One region of the Sporosarcina sp. P1 genome, then DNA from elsewhere that is predicted to be linked to it. Evidence: riboswitches for the same ligand, from Rfam matches in the RefSeq annotation. Region 1 holds a riboswitch; each other region holds the start of a gene.
The links. Region 1 has a riboswitch for S-adenosylmethionine ahead of CSV73_RS08010 (methionine biosynthesis PLP-dependent protein). Riboswitches for the same ligand answer to the same signal wherever they lie in the genome.
Positions count from the first base shown of each region.

Region 2: linked by a shared signal. The riboswitch ahead of metK (methionine adenosyltransferase) and the one ahead of CSV73_RS08010 (methionine biosynthesis PLP-dependent protein) in region 1 are both predicted to bind S-adenosylmethionine.
Region 3: linked by a shared signal. The riboswitch ahead of CSV73_RS11915 (O-acetylhomoserine aminocarboxypropyltransferase/cysteine synthase family protein) and the one ahead of CSV73_RS08010 (methionine biosynthesis PLP-dependent protein) in region 1 are both predicted to bind S-adenosylmethionine.

Region 1 covers NZ_PDYS01000006.1:12,807-18,100, forward strand. The annotation lists gene CSV73_RS07985 ((Fe-S)-binding protein) at 1-691, opposite strand, end outside; gene CSV73_RS07990 (FadR/GntR family transcriptional regulator) at 843-1,565, opposite strand; gene CSV73_RS07995 (methylated-DNA--[protein]-cysteine S-methyltransferase) at 1,571-2,098, opposite strand; gene CSV73_RS08000 (DMT family transporter) at 2,105-2,419, opposite strand; gene CSV73_RS08005 (DMT family transporter) at 2,422-2,757, opposite strand; SAM riboswitch class I at 2,913-3,013, shown strand; gene CSV73_RS08010 (methionine biosynthesis PLP-dependent protein) at 3,093-4,223, shown strand; gene CSV73_RS08015 (glucose 1-dehydrogenase) at 4,374-5,135, shown strand; gene CSV73_RS08020 (hypothetical protein) at 5,222-5,294, opposite strand, start outside.
Region 2 covers NZ_PDYS01000005.1:13,902-19,195, forward strand. The annotation lists gene CSV73_RS07185 (alpha/beta hydrolase family protein) at 1-566, shown strand, start outside; gene pckA (phosphoenolpyruvate carboxykinase (ATP)) at 646-2,238, opposite strand; SAM riboswitch class I at 2,416-2,535, shown strand; gene metK (methionine adenosyltransferase) at 2,712-3,923, shown strand; gene CSV73_RS07200 (DUF3891 family protein) at 3,966-4,739, opposite strand; gene CSV73_RS07205 (hypothetical protein) at 4,745-5,294, opposite strand, start outside.
Region 3 covers NZ_PDYS01000012.1:24,810-30,103, reverse strand. The annotation lists gene CSV73_RS11920 (glycine betaine uptake BCCT transporter) at 1-996, shown strand, start outside; gene CSV73_RS11915 (O-acetylhomoserine aminocarboxypropyltransferase/cysteine synthase family protein) at 1,045-2,325, opposite strand; SAM riboswitch class I at 2,467-2,570, opposite strand; gene CSV73_RS11910 (sulfite exporter TauE/SafE family protein) at 2,896-3,672, opposite strand; gene CSV73_RS11905 (sulfurtransferase TusA family protein) at 3,730-3,957, opposite strand; gene CSV73_RS11900 (MBL fold metallo-hydrolase) at 4,014-5,135, opposite strand; gene CSV73_RS11895 (sulfurtransferase TusA family protein) at 5,132-5,294, opposite strand, start outside.

The DNA.
Region 1 (5,294 bases):
TGTGCATAACTCGGATCTTCTTGCCCATACGTTCTGCACGCCCCCCAATATTCATCAAGCAACCACAGTCCGCTCCAATTAAATAATCTGCTTCAGTCACCATGGCACTATTGACCTTTTCATCAACCATCTGTTCAGAGATATCCCCCATCTTAACGGAGAATGTTCCACCAAATCCGCAGCAATTATGAGCATTCGGTAAAGGGATCATTTCGAGTCCTTCCACTTGATTCAATAGCTTCCTCGGTTCTTCACTAGCGCCTAGTAATCTCGTCATATGGCAAGACGGATGATAGGTCGCTTTTCCTACCAATTTTGCTCCTACATTTTCCACTTGCAATACATTCACGAGAAACTGCGTGAATTCATACGTTTTATCCGCCAGCTCCTGTGCTCTTTCTAACCATTTGGGATCATCTTTGAATACATCAGGATATAATTTAAACATGGTGGCACAAGATCCTGAAGGAGTGACAACATACTCCGCATTTTCAAAAGTCTTAATCATATTCTTCATTGCTGATTTTGAATTTTCTACATAACCGCTGTTGTAAGCAGGCTGTCCGCAGCATACTTGGCCTTTTGGAAATGATAATTCACAGCCTTGCCTTTCCAATATTTCTACCATGTCTTTACCGGCATCTGCATAAAACATATCCACAAGACATGTTATGAATAAGCTTACTTTCATTTCACTTCACTCCTTCACCATAATGTTTTATATAGTCAACAGGTCATCAGATGACTAACATTTTACATAGCATACTACATTTATCTTCCCATTAACAGAACATTCATCTATTTCAATAAAAAAATCACTCAACATATAATGAGTGATTTTTTTATTCCTTTACCGACTGCCAATGGTTGATTAAAACAGATTCCACATTCAGAAGATGAGCTTGCATAGTACTTGCTGCATGATCTGGTTGCTGTGATTTAATTGCCAAAAATATGGCTTCGTGTTCATCATGCAAGCGTTCTACTGTCGCTGTATCTGTATAGAGGCAAATGCGACGCGTCTCTCTCATCGATTCGCTCATTAGCCCTGCAACTTGACTAAGCAAATTTACCAATAAAGGATTTTTCGTTGCTTCTGCGATTGCAAAATGGAAGTCTAAATCCGCTTTTTCACCTAGCAAAATATCTCCGGCATGCTTTTTCATTTCATCGAGTGCCGTTTCCATCTTTTTCATGTCATCTGCTGTACGGGATTCTGCTGCATTCGCTGCAGCTCCAGTCTCAACTATTTTTCTCACCGCTAATAAATGTTGAATATCCTGTTGATTCATAAGCAAGGCACTCTGTAACGGGAAGATCATATCGACGGATGAGAATTCCTTGACATATGTACCTTCTCCCTGTCTCATCTCGATAAGCCCTCTAGCACGTAAAGTTGATAAAGCTTCCCGAATGGTCGACCTACCGACCGTAAAATTTTCAGCCAGTTGCTGCACAGAATCCAATTTATCACCTGGTTTCAACTCCCCAGACTGAATGGAGCCAAATAAACTTTCCGCTACTTCTTCATATATTTTCTTCGGTTTAATTTGCTTATATTTCATGTCGTTCACTCCGTTCTCTCACTTATCCGGCTGGATTTCTCCAGTTGTAGCAAGCTCCGTTTATGCTCTTCACCATCTCGATAGCCGGATAATCGTCCACTTTTTGCAATAACACGATGACAAGGCACTATGATCAATACGGGATTCTTGCCTATTGCAGATGCTACTGCACGAACAGAAGATACCTTCCCCATCTGTTCCGCAATCTCTGAATAAGTTGTAATTTCCCCATACGGTATTCGTTGTAGCGCTTCCCACACTTGCAATTGAAACGGTGTTCCCTTTAAATCAAGGGACAACATTGGAAAATCATAAGCTCTTCCTGATAAATACTCTTTGATCTGACTTTTATAGACTTCAAGTTTTCTTTCATCTTCCTGTAAACCTTCAATACCAAATCGCTTTAACCAATCCTTCATATGCTCCAAACTATCTTCAGCTAGTCCCATGTAGCAAAGTCCTTTTTCTGTAGAAGCTAATGTCACAGACCATCCGTCGAAATCAAATCGCGTCCAATAAACCAGTGTGTCCACTCCCCTTTAACCGAATATTTTCAAGCCAACAGCACCTAGAATAATGAGCGATAAAAAGAAGAGACGTTTGATGCTAGCGGATTCTTTGAATAGCAAAATCCCCATCAATACGGCTCCCGCTGCACCTAGTCCTGTCCATACCGCATAGGCTGTACTCATCTGAATCTCGCGCATAGCAAGAGACAGGAAAACAAAACCAAAACCAAATATCCCCACAATAAGTAATAACCTTTTAATTGAACGCTTCTGTAAATAATAATTAATACTCACTACACCAAAAATTTCACCGAGACTGGCCAAAGCTAAGTACACCCAAGCCATTGTCAGCCACCTCCTTCTGTATCTGCTTTTTCATCTGTTGTCAGTTTGATACCGACTACCCCGATGACGATTAATCCGATGAAGGTCAGCGTAACCCATGTGAAGCCTGCTTGAAAGACGAAGATATCCACCAAAAGGATTGCAGCGGCACCTGATCCGGTAAAAACTGCGTATACTGTGCCTGAAGGTAATTTTTCACATGCTTTAATAATGAAATAAAAACTGAATACAATCGCCACAATAGTTCCGGTCCATTGAATTACAGTTTCAGAGTAACGGAGACCGACTACCCAGAAGATTTCTATAACAGCCGCTAGCGCGACATAACCCCAAGCCAAAATGAAAATCTCCTTCCCGTCATGAATATTATTTATAGTATAGCAAATCTTTTACTGAAACAAATAATCATCAACTGACGGTAAAAGGAAACTTGCATCTAGTATATCTGCATGATAGAATAAATCCGTCAACAGTTTTGCCTATATTATGAATATTCTCATCGAGAGAGACGGAGGGATAGGCCCAGCGATGTCTCAGCAACCAGCCCCAGGCACGGTGCTAATTCCAAGGGTGATACCACCTTGAAGATGAGAATACTGTATACACTTGTATGTTCGAGGGCCTATTCGAAAAGAAGAGGTTCTTTTTTATTTTGTTGGGGGGATGGATATTCATGACAAACAACGGATTAGAAACTAGATTAGTACAAATTGGAAACCACAGTGATGTGAAAACCGGAGCAGTCAATACGCCGATTTACTTGTCTACAGCCTACCACCATGAAGGTCTAGGTAAATCCACGGGATACGATTACACACGAACAAAAAATCCTACGCGTTCTGTCCTAGAAGATGGAATCGCAAACTTGGAATCAGGTGATCAAGGATTTGCCTGCAGTTCTGGAATGGCAGCTATTCAACTCATTTTATCTTTATTTAAAACAGGTTCGGAACTATTGGCACCTGAAGACTTATATGGCGGCACCTATCGTCTATTTAATCAATATGAAGAGACGTACAATGTGAAGACGCGTTACCTATCGTTCGATGATGTTTCAGAAGTCGAGCAAGCGATTACTGAACGTACAAAAGCGATCTTCTTGGAAACGCCTACAAATCCATTAATGCAAAACATCGCTATTAGTACGTATGCAGAATTGGCGAAAAAGCATGGTTTATTGCTCATTGTCGACAATACGTTTTTAACACCCTATTTCCAACGACCAATAGAAGAAGGTGCAGATATCGTCATTCATAGCGCAACGAAATATATCGGTGGACATAATGATGTGCTTGCAGGTCTAGTCGTCGCAAAAGGTAAGGATTTATGCGAACGTCTATTTACTAACCATAATGCGATTGGAGCTACATTGTCCCCTCTTGATTCATGGCTTGTAGTACGCGGTCTAAAGACTTTGCATTTACGCATGAAACAGCATGATGCAAATGCCAAAGAGATGGTATCTTATTTAGAACAAGAACCTCTCATTGTTGACGTGCTTTACGCTGGAATCGGTGGTATGTTGTCATTCCGAGTACAGAATAGTGAGTGGGTGGGGCCATTCCTTGAAAATATGAACTTAATTTCATTCGCGGAAAGTTTAGGTGGTGTCGAAAGCTTCATCACGTATCCGACTACACAGACGCATATGGATATTCCATTAGAAGAACGTAATCGCCGTGGAGTAGACGACCGTTTGCTCCGTTTCTCGGTGGGTGTAGAAGATGTAGAAGATTTGATTGCTGATGTAAAACAAGCCCTTTATGCTGCGAAAGAAGTAGTAGAAGGTGTAAAAGTTCAATAATAGTAACCAGTACAACTCGAACAGTCATTTTAACTATGATAGTTCGAGTTGTTTTTTTGCAGCCAAAGTACAGAAACTACTTTTTCAATAATTTGGCATGAAAGTATATAATATAATCAAATCGTACTAATATAATTGGAGGCGATAAGTTTGAAACGTTTGGAAAATAAAGTAGCAGTAATAACTGGCGCAGGATCTGGGATTGGACGGGAAATTGCTGAATTGTATGCCCGTGAAGGTGCAAAGCTTATCATTGCAGATATGAATATTGAAGGTGCAGAAGAAACTGTCCAGACGATTAAAAGTGCTGGTGGTGAAGCATTAGTAGTTAAAACAAATGTAACAGTTGAAGAAGACGTACAAAAAATGATGGATACAGCAGTTGAGCAATTCGGTACACTTGATATCCTAGTGAATAATGCTGGTATTATGGACAATATGTATTCCGCAGCTACAGTAACGGATGAAGTATGGGATAGAGTATTGGCAATCAACACAACAGGTGTGATGCGCGCAACCCGTAAAGCATTGTCTATCTTTGAAGAGAAAAAAGCAGGTGTTATCGTCAACATGGCTTCTATCTCAGCGGTGACGGGTGGTCGAGGTGGCTTTGCTTATACGGCATCAAAACACGCAGTGGCAGGGATGACGAAAAACGTTGCTTCCCACTACGGTCCATTAAATATCCGTTGTAACGCGATTGCTCCAGCACACATACCAACTAATATTACAAATAGCTTGTCACAACCGGATGAGTTCGGAATGAAGCAAGCGCTAAGGGGCGTAAACATGATGAGCCGCCCCGGAACAAAAGAAGAGATTGCAAACATTGCGCTATTCCTTGCATCAGACGAATCTTCCTATGTTAACGGTATCATTATGGAAGCTGACAACGGATGGTCTGCATATTAAGATGTAGTAATTCACGATAAAGCACTTGGAAATAGCCGATTACATCGATACAAAAAAGCATCCAATAATTTGGATGCTTTTTTGTATTAGTGAGCTTGATGCCATTTTTTCTTTTCACTTGCATAGACGACCGCTGCCGGTGCCGCAATAAACGTGAGC
Region 2 (5,294 bases), on a different contig from region 1:
ATGGTCTTGTGGTATTCGCTCCTTATTATCGCGGCAATCGTGGTGGTGAAGGAAAGGATGAATTTGCGGGGGAGGATCGCAATGATGCCGTGACAGGCGTGGAAGTGCTGAAACAGCAAAGTGCAGTCAATTCAGATCGCATTCATTTATTCTCTTTTTCAAGAGGCGGGATCATGGCCTTATGGACAGCCATTATGCGCGAAGATTTAACTTCTATGGTAACATGGGCAGGAGTTTCAGATGTGATCTTCACATACAAAGAGCGACAGGATATGCGACGTATGATGAAGCGTGTCATCGGTGGCACGCCGAATAGTCAACCAGATGCGTATCGTGAAAGAACAGCGCTATTCCAGATAGAGAATATTGATATTCCGGCATTGATTATCCACGGAACTCTTGATACGAATGTATCGTTTGATCAGGCTTTATTGCTGGAGAATGCATTGCGTGATGCGAATAAAGAGTTTGAAACTTGGTATTTAGAAGGCTTTACGCATTATATTCCTCCTGAAATGAATCGACAACTTGTGAAAAAAGCAGTGGATTGGATGAAGCGACAATGATGTGCATCCGCCACCGCTTAAGTGATTACAATGTAGACGTAAAAAGGCTGACCAGAGGGGTCAGCCTTTTCGTATGCCATTATTTACTGACGGGTGGTCCGCCTTTGATTGCGATGTCTTCTGAAACGTGAGAAAACTTCTTGAAGTTCTCACGGAAAGCATCAGCCAAACGGTTTGCTTCTTTATCGTATTCGTTTGGATCTTCCCAAGCGTAACGAGGGTGTAGAACATTACTTGGTACACCTTCGATTTCAAGAGGCATTTCCAATCCGAAGATTTCGTTCTTCTTTGTTTCTACATTGTCCAACTTCCCGGCGATTGCAGCGCGCACCATTGTACGTGTATAGCCTAAGTTCATACGTGAACCTACACCGTAGATCCCACCAGTCCATCCTGTATTCACAAGGAATACTTTTGAACCGTGCTCATCGATTTTCTTTCCAAGCATCTCTGCATATGTAGCTGCAGGAAGTGGTAGGAATGGTGAACCGAAGCAAGTAGAGAATGTTGGTTCAGGAGCAGTAATTCCACGCTCAGTTCCAGCAAGTTTGGAAGTGAAACCGCTCAAGAAGTGGTACATTGCCTGTTCTTTTGAAAGAATCGAGATTGGAGGCAATACACCAGAAGCATCAGCTGTAAGGAAGATAATGTTCTTCGGATGACCAGCAACTGACGGTGTCACGATATTATCAATGTTTTCGATTGGATATGCAGCACGTGTGTTTTCTGTTAATGATTTATCATCATAATCAGCAATGCGTGTCTCTTCATCCAGTACTACGTTTTCTAAAACAGCGCCAAAACGGATTGCTCCGAAGATTTCAGGTTCTTTTTCAGCAGAAAGATTGATACATTTTGCGTAACATCCGCCTTCAATATTAAATACGCCATTATCAGACCATCCGTGTTCATCATCACCAATAAGTTTACGGTTAGCATCTGCTGAAAGTGTCGTTTTACCTGTTCCAGAAAGACCGAAGAATAAAGCAACATCGCCTTCTTCTCCAACGTTTGCCGAACAGTGCATGGATAGGATATCTTGCTCAGGAAGTAAGAAGTTCATAACAGAGAAAATAGACTTTTTCATTTCTCCAGCGTACTCTGTTCCACCGATTAAGACAATTCGCTTTTCCAGCGATACAATGATGAACGTTTCAGAGTTCGTGCCATCCACTTTTGGATCCGCTTTAAATGAAGGGGCAGCCAAAATGGTGAATTGCGATTCATGTGCTTTCAATTCTTCTTTGGTTGGACGGATGAATAGTTGGTGAACGAACAGATTTTGCCAAGCTAATTCGTTAATTACTTGGATAGACAATTGAGAGTCTTTATCTGCCCCTGCAAACCCTTTAAATACAAAGAGTTCATCTTTTTTCTTCAAATGATCGATGACTTTCGTGTATAATGAATCAAAGATCTCCTCTGAAATCGGACTGTTCGTGCTACCCCAATCTACTTTATCCTTAGACACTGCATCTTCAACGATGAATTTGTCCTTAGGTGAGCGTCCTGTATATTTACCTGTACGTGCAGTGATCGCACCGTCGGCAGAAAGTTTAGCTTCGCCTCTTGCTACTGCTTTTTCCGTTAATTCCGCCACAGACGCTTGGATCGTCACGTTGCTTCCACTAAGAAGACTTTTTAAACTATCATCAATTTTTGCAGATATCATGTTTACATACCGTCCTTTGCGTAGTCGATTTATTTTTATCTTGATGAGAATATCCTAATTCGTAAATAGTATAACACATTAAGAATATTAATCTATACTAATGGAAAACTCAAGTGATTTAGGAGAAATAATTTGACAAAATCCAAACTTTTTAATACGATGTGACATGAACGGATACTCTTATCCCGAGTTGGTGGAGGGTACAGGCCCTGTGAAACCCGGCAACCTGCAATAGACGCAAGTCTAACGCGAAGGTGCCAAACCTGAAGCAAGGTTTAATTCCTTGGACGATAAGAGTGAAAGGTGCTGCGCGTGAAATTTTGCCTTTTACTCATGGATTGAATATGAGTGGAGGGCTTTTTATATTGTCTAGCCCTGAATCCTTATGGTATATGCTTGACGTCTAGGCGTGGAACTTTACCAGGGACTTATGAGAGTACCGTATCATGATGCTTAATATAGGGGGAAACAACATGACAAACCGTCGACTGTTTACATCAGAATCAGTTACAGAAGGCCATCCTGACAAGATGTGCGACCAAATTTCAGACGCAATTTTAGATGCAATCCTAACGGAAGATCCAAATGCGCGTGTGGCATGTGAAACGAGTATCACAACAGGACTCGTATTAGTAATGGGAGAAATTACTACGACAACGTATGTGGATATTCCAAAAGTTGTTCGTGATACTGTTAAGGAAATCGGGTATGTTCGTGCGAAATACGGTTTCGATTACGAAACGTCCGCTGTACTTACTTCCATTGATGAGCAGTCACCTGAAATCGCTGCAAGTGTCAACGTGGCACTCGAAGCACGCGAAGGCTCTATGTCAGATGAAGAATTGGATGCAATCGGTGCAGGAGACCAAGGTCTAATGTTTGGATATGCATGTAATGAAACGCCTGAGTTAATGCCTCTACCCATCAGCCTTTCTCATAAATTGGCACATCGCTTGGCACAAGCGCGTAAAGAAGAACTTATATCTTATTTACGTCCTGACGGAAAAACACAAGTGACGGTAGAATACGATCAAGATAATAATCCTGTGCGAATCGACACAATCGTTATTTCTACACAACATCATCCTGAAGCGACACTCGAGCAAATTGAGAAGGATATAAAGAACGTTGTGATTGATGCAGTCGTTCCAAAAAACTTATTGGACGAGCATACTAAATACTTCATTAATCCTACTGGCAGCTTTGTTGTGGGTGGACCTCAAGGAGACTCCGGTCTGACTGGACGTAAAATCATCGTCGATACGTATGGTGGATATGCCCGTCATGGTGGCGGTGCATTCTCAGGGAAGGATGCTACGAAAGTGGACCGTTCTGCTTCTTACGCAGCACGTTATGTTGCAAAGAATATCGTTGCAGCTGGACTGGCTGAGCACTGTGAAGTTCAGTTGGCGTACGCTATTGGAGTAGCGAGCCCGGTTTCTATCTCGATCAATACATTTGATACCGGTACACTATCCGAAACTCAATTAGTAGAGTTCGTACGTGAATTATTTGACCTTCGACCGGCAGGCATTATTAAAATGCTCGACCTACGTCGTCCTATCTACAAACAAACAGCAGCGTACGGTCACTTTGGCCGCACTGACATCGAATTGCCATGGGAGCAGACGGATAAAGTGGAAGCGTTGAAAGAACTTGCAAGTAAAGTACGTGTGAAGCAATAATGGAGTGCAGAAAGAGGAAATTATTTCTTCTTTCTGCATTTTTTATTTATTTGACGGCGTAAAATGAAAAGGAATTACTTCATAGTCAGCCTTTTCATAAGCTACTTGCAATCCGTGATCCTCAATATCTTTTTTCAAGACAGTCTTTTGCTTTACTTCAACGTCAAATGAATAACTAAAAGGATAATTTTCCACTTTAACAGTGTGCTGATCTGCAAAGTATATCCCAATTCGTCCTACCGGTAATGTATGGAAAATGCTTGTAGAAGGAATGCCGTCGCGAAAGAATACATGTTCATTCGCTTTGTCGATACCTGGATCATTCACACAACAATATAAGGAAAAGTTATCTCCAAGCTGAAGCAAAGCAAAATGCTTTTCAAATAAATCCTTATCAAAACCCTCGATTTCTTTACACAATCGTTCACGACGATTCTGTTCACCCTTGATAAATAGCTTAGCCTCTTTTTCGTTGTTACTCTGTATAAACTGTTCATAATGAAGACTACAGAGCATTGCTGCATATTGGTCCATCTGTTCTATATCATCGATTCCTTGGCGATAAAGTACTGTTTTAGGGAGCAGTGGGAAGTCAGTGAATCGAAAAGGTGCCGACTTCGCATCATTCCAAAAAGGCTGTTTATCAAAAGGAGCCCAGCCGATGTCGTGGTTACTAATGGCAGTCAATACGGAATGACGCCATTGATCATCAGGAAACATATCCTTTTTCCAGTGTTTCATTAATTCACCGGCGAGGTGTCCATGATGATGTTGCTGCACAAAGCTGAATGTTTTCTCGTGTTCACGTACAATCATCTTGCTCATCCTTTCTTTTCAGGGGGAACGCTATCATTTTTTATGATTTCTTCTTTAATTTCTTCTTTTACCTTTTCAATTTTCTTCATTTCTTCCTGATACATTTCTTCTGCTTCTGTTGTACCGAGAATCAGGGGTTCTTCATTGAAATCAATACGTTTGCCATACCGAAGAAGTTCATAAATAATCATACCGTTATTCGGTTTGCCATTTACGGTTTTCATTGGAATGGAGTCAAATAAAACGAAATAGAAGGCGTAGAATATAAAACGGCTCCAAAATGTTTTGGAGTCTTCAAAAAATCCATTCGCTATCAGCGCATTAATTGTGACTGCCACGACCACGTTAATCAAAATCGGCCCAGCATATATACATATATACGCGAAATTACTTTTTCTTTTTACTGAATCAAAAGTAAACCAGCTGTTTACATGATAATATTTTCGTATATCTAAAACACCGAATTTAAAAAGTCTAGGTCCAGAACCAATAGTTAGTCTGGCATTTTTCACGCCGAAGAGACCACTAATTATAAAATAGCCAGCTTCCCTTATA
Region 3 (5,294 bases), on a different contig from region 1:
ATCTCCGTTACACTTCGTCCAATTTTTGGTGATCGAGTAGATGGAAAGCTCGGCACAGTCATTGACGTCTTCGCTATTTTTGCCACCGTTTTCGGTGTGGCGACATCACTTGGCTTTGGAGCTGTCCAAATAAACGCCGGGCTCAATTACTTATTCGGTGTATCAATAGGCTTCTGGTCCCAATTCTTTATCATTGCAGTGGTAACAGTATTATTCCTTATATCTGCGTGGAGTGGACTTGGAAAAGGAATTAAAATTTTATCCAATGCCAATATGATTTTAGCTTTGGCATTGTTAATTTTCATGATCGTGCTTGGACCAACTTTATTGATTTTCAACATGTTCACGGATTCCATTGGTGGCTACCTGGAAAATCTCATACGTATGAGTTTCCGTACTGCACCGCTCACCCCTGAAAATCGTACTTGGCTAAATGGGTGGACTCTATTCTACTGGTCTTGGTGGATAGCTTGGGCACCATTTGTCGGGATGTTCATTGCCCGCGTATCAAAAGGTAGAACGATTCGCGAGTTCATGATTGGCGTACTAGTTGTTCCTACTGTGTTGAGTATGATCTGGTTCACAGCATTTGGTACGACAGCAATTGAAACGCAAAAAGCTGGAATTGTCGACTTGGCTGCAAGTGCAACTGAACTGACAATCTTTGAGATGTTCAGCGAATTGCCTTTGTCATTCGTCATATCAGTCATTGCCATTTTGTTGATTACATCGTTCTTTATCACTTCAGCGGATTCGGCTACATTTGTGCTCGGCATGCAGTCGTCATATGGTTCATTGACTCCACCAAATAATTTGAAAGTTGTATGGGGCGTAATTCAATCTGCCATCGCCATCATTCTATTATATGTCGGAGGATTGGATGCACTGCAAAACGTCATCATTATTGCCGCTTTGCCATTCTCCATCATCCTCATTATGATGGTTGTCTCGCTGTTCAAATCACTAAAAGATGAAAAGAAACGAATAAAGCGTTAGTAGAGAAAAGAACACCATCGCACTAGCGACGGTGTTCTTTTTCATATATTAGTTTGCCACTTTTTCGATTGCTTGCTTCAAATCGGCAATAATATCCTCTGCTGACTCCAACCCTACAGATAAGCGAATTAGCTCTTCACTAACGCCTGAGTCTTTCAAGTCTTCCACAGACAACTGCTGATGAGTTGTGGATGCCGGATGAATGATTAATGACTTCGCATCTCCCACATTCGCTACATGAGACCAAATTTCTACATTGTCGATTACTTGTCTTCCTGCATCGCGTCCACCTTTAATACCGAATACGATAATTGAACCGTAGCCATTTTTTAAATATTTATTTGCCAATTCTACTGTTGGATGATCTTCTAGACCTGTATACGTCACCCATTCTACTGCCGGATGTTCTTGCAGGAATGCAGCAACTTTTTGTGCGTTTTCATTGTGGCGAGGTACGCGCAAATGAAGTGTTTCCAAACCTTGCAACAAGTTGAATGCACTATCTGGTGACAGACATGGGCCGAAGTCTCTCAGCAATTGTACACGTAATTTCGTTGCGAAAGCTGCAGCAGCTGTATCGATTCCGTACCGTAAGCCATGATAGGATTCATCCGGCTCTGTAAAACCAGGGAACCTACCTTGCGTCCAGTCAAATCTCCCTGCATCAACTGCCACACCACCGATTGTCGTACCGTGTCCGCCAATCCACTTTGTCGCGGAATGAATAACTACATCGGCACCATACTCGATCGGATTTGATCCATAAGGAGACGGGAATGTATTGTCTACTAACAATGGAAGTCCATTTTCATGTGCGATGTTCGCAACGGCTTCTACGTCAAGAACTTGCAAACTTGGATTACCGATTGTTTCTGCAAACAACGCTTTCGTTTTATCTGTAATAGCTGCTTCAAAGTTCTTTGGATCTGACGCGTCAACAAACTTCACTTTGATGCCATAGCGGGGTAATGTCACAGCGAATAAGTTGTATGTACCGCCGTAGAGATTGCTGGCTGCAACGATTTCATCACCCGCTTCAGCAATGTTCATAATAGAGAATGCAATTGCCGCCATTCCGGAAGACAGGGCAACTGCCGCTGATCCGCCTTCTAGCTGGGCTACACGCTCTTCAAATACGGCTACCGTCGGATTCGTAATTCTTGTATAGATATTGCCCGCTTCTTTCAAAGCGAATAAGTTTTGTGCATGCTCCGTGTCTCTGAACACATAAGAAGTCGTACGATGAATCGGCAACGCACGTGAGCCTGTTTCCGAATCTGGCTTTTGTCCTCCATGTAATAATATCGTTTCTGGCTGTAATTTCGTCATAACCATTCCCCTTTTTTCGTGTATTGATGGAACACCGAAATTCCTAGGACTAGACAAGAAAAACGCAAGACGACGATTAGCAATATATAGAAAAAAGCCTTCTTCCATAATAAGAAGAGGGCTCTGCTTTCGCTTATTCCTCCCTTATCTTCCAAACTACTGAAAGTTTGTAGGAAGTAGCACCTTTGCTTTTGCCGGTTGCCGGGCATCACAGGGCCTAATCCCTCCGCCGCTCTTGATAAGAGTATGTCTATTCGTTTTCCATCGTTGAAAAATAGTATACGGCTATTCCTAGTCTATTGCAAGGTAATTTAATAGAATGTTTCGAAATTAGTATCACTTTTAATACCTTGCAATGAAAGTAAGAAAGGTGAAGGCACCGTTGATCTGCGTTCCAGGCGGATCAACTAGTTTACTATGCCGATGGTAGTAACGTATATTGATTCCACATTTACTTAACGGGAGTCACCTGCTAGATCAGAAGTGAGTTTAATGTTGTTTCCACTTATGACTTCACCAAAAAATCGCCAGCACATGTTCGTTGAACGATGTGCTGGCGATTGTGCTTGATTAGAATATGTCCCACCATATTTTCACGGCCGAGGCGATGATCAATACGGCTAGAATGCTTTGTAATACTTTGGTGTTTACTTTCCGGCTCACTTTTACACCGATCGGAGCCGCGATGATGCTTGCGATGATCATTACGAGAGCTGGGCCATAAGGTACTTGCCCTGTTAAGAGCTTGCCTGACGCCGAGCCCACCGATGATAACAGCGTAATCGCTAGTGATGTAGCGATTGTGACGCGTGTGGGAATTTTTAGTACTACGAGCATAATCGGGACCATGATGAATGCGCCGCCAGCTCCGACGATTCCAGCTGCCAATCCAATGATAAAAGCCGCACTCGAAGCTATGAAACGATTGAATGTAATTTCATCAATCGGCTGATTGTCGAGGCCTTTTTTCGGAATAAACATCATAATAGCTGCCATGACAGCTAGAACACCGTAGATCACGTTGACGGTAGCTTCTGAAAGCATACTGGAACCAGCACCGCCAAGGACACTGCCAACTAATACACTGATTCCCATATAGAGAACGAGTGGTTTCAAGATCAAATTACTCTTTCGATACGCTAAAACTCCTGAAAGTGATGCAAAGAAAACTTCCACTGCCGTAATACCGGATACTTCATGTGGTGTAAATGCAGTAAAGCCAAGTAATGCAGGAATAAATAGCAACATTGGATACTTGACAATTGCGCCACCAATTCCCATCATACCGGAAAGGAATGAGCCCACAAATCCAATAAGGAAGATCGTGATAATAAATGGAATAGTCATGATGTCCTCCCTTCTTCCAGACGAAAGAGGGAGACAGTTATTCCCTCTATCCTCAGTTTATCCTTTTTGGATCCAGAATTTAAAGACATCAGACTCTTGTTGCTGATCTTTTATTTCATGATTACCAGAAGTAGCCCACGCTGTCAGGTCGGACACCGATCCTTTATCTGTCGTATGAATCTCAAGAACGTCTCCTGTTTGCATATCCTTCATTGCTTTCTTTGCACGTACGATCGGCATTGGACATGCCAGGCCTTTTGCATCTAAAAATGTGGTTGTACTCATATATATCTTCTCCTTTAAATTTGTTTTTTGTTTTCCATATGAATGAAAATAACTATTTACCGTACCGCACAGCGATTCGGACCAATCTCCATCTCGCGTTGCGTTTCCTCGTCAGGCTCGATTTTCCCCATGTTCATCTGGCGAATTTCCTGATATGCGTTAGGCTGTGGAGGCAAGTTCCCCGTGACTAATTCCCTGAACTCACTTTCATCCTCAATATTCAAACCGTGATTTTGCTCATACAATACACCGAGCTTTTCCGACACGCTACCGTCTTCATTCAACTCATCTATAAGCATGAAGTGAGCCGGTAGGACTGTTAAATCCTTCGATAATTCTTTATAGCGTCGATACAAAGAATCACGCAAGTCGCCTACCCAATCTTCTGCTAAACCTGCTAAGTCAGGGCGTCCAATCGAATCAATGAACAGAATATCACCTGTCATCAAATAGCTGTCGTCTACGATAAAAGAAGTCGAACCAATCGTGTGTCCTGGCGAATAAAGCGCTTGAATATCGATTTTCGTATCACCTACCTGAATAGACATATCATCCTCTAATGCAGCATATTCAAATTCTACCTCTTCGGCATCTTTCGGTGGCAGCCAATACGTCGCACCTGTGGTTTTTGCGATTTGACGACCACCTGAAATATGGTCCGCATGCAAGTGAGTATCGAATACGTTTGTAATCTTCACACCGCGTTGCTTGGCAAAGTCAGTGAACACATTTGTCATACGTGTTGCATCAATAATTGCCGCCTCTCCGCCAGACATGACCATGTAAGAGAGACATCCTTTTCCTAGACGAACGAATTGATATAGTTCGCCACCCGATTTCAAATCCGCAACCTTCACAGGCTCAAGATGCTCGCTCCATGCTTTCATTCCACCTGAAAGATAACCTACTGAGAAGCCTGCATCCTCAAGGATTTCTGCCACCATGATGGACGAACCTTCTTTCGCGCAAACTACTAGAATCTCCTCATCTTTTGGCAATTGATCTTCAATCTCTTCAATGCCATCCAATAAATCAAAGTATGGCACGTTCAAATGGCGTACTCGATCCCCTTCAATTTTCCAATCGTTGAACGTATCTGAATTTCGCACATCTAAAATGAATAAAGATTCCTTCGCAATGACTCTCTTTGCTACTTCACTTGATTGAATAGTTCTCATTTATTTATACCCCCCGTTGTATTTTCTGTCTCGCTATTCCACTCTGACATACCAGGAATGACATTAGTAACACTTTCAAATCCATTCGCCACTAATTTTCGACATGCCATATCACTGCGGTTGCCTGTTCGGCATACAACGAAAATTTTCATGTCCTTA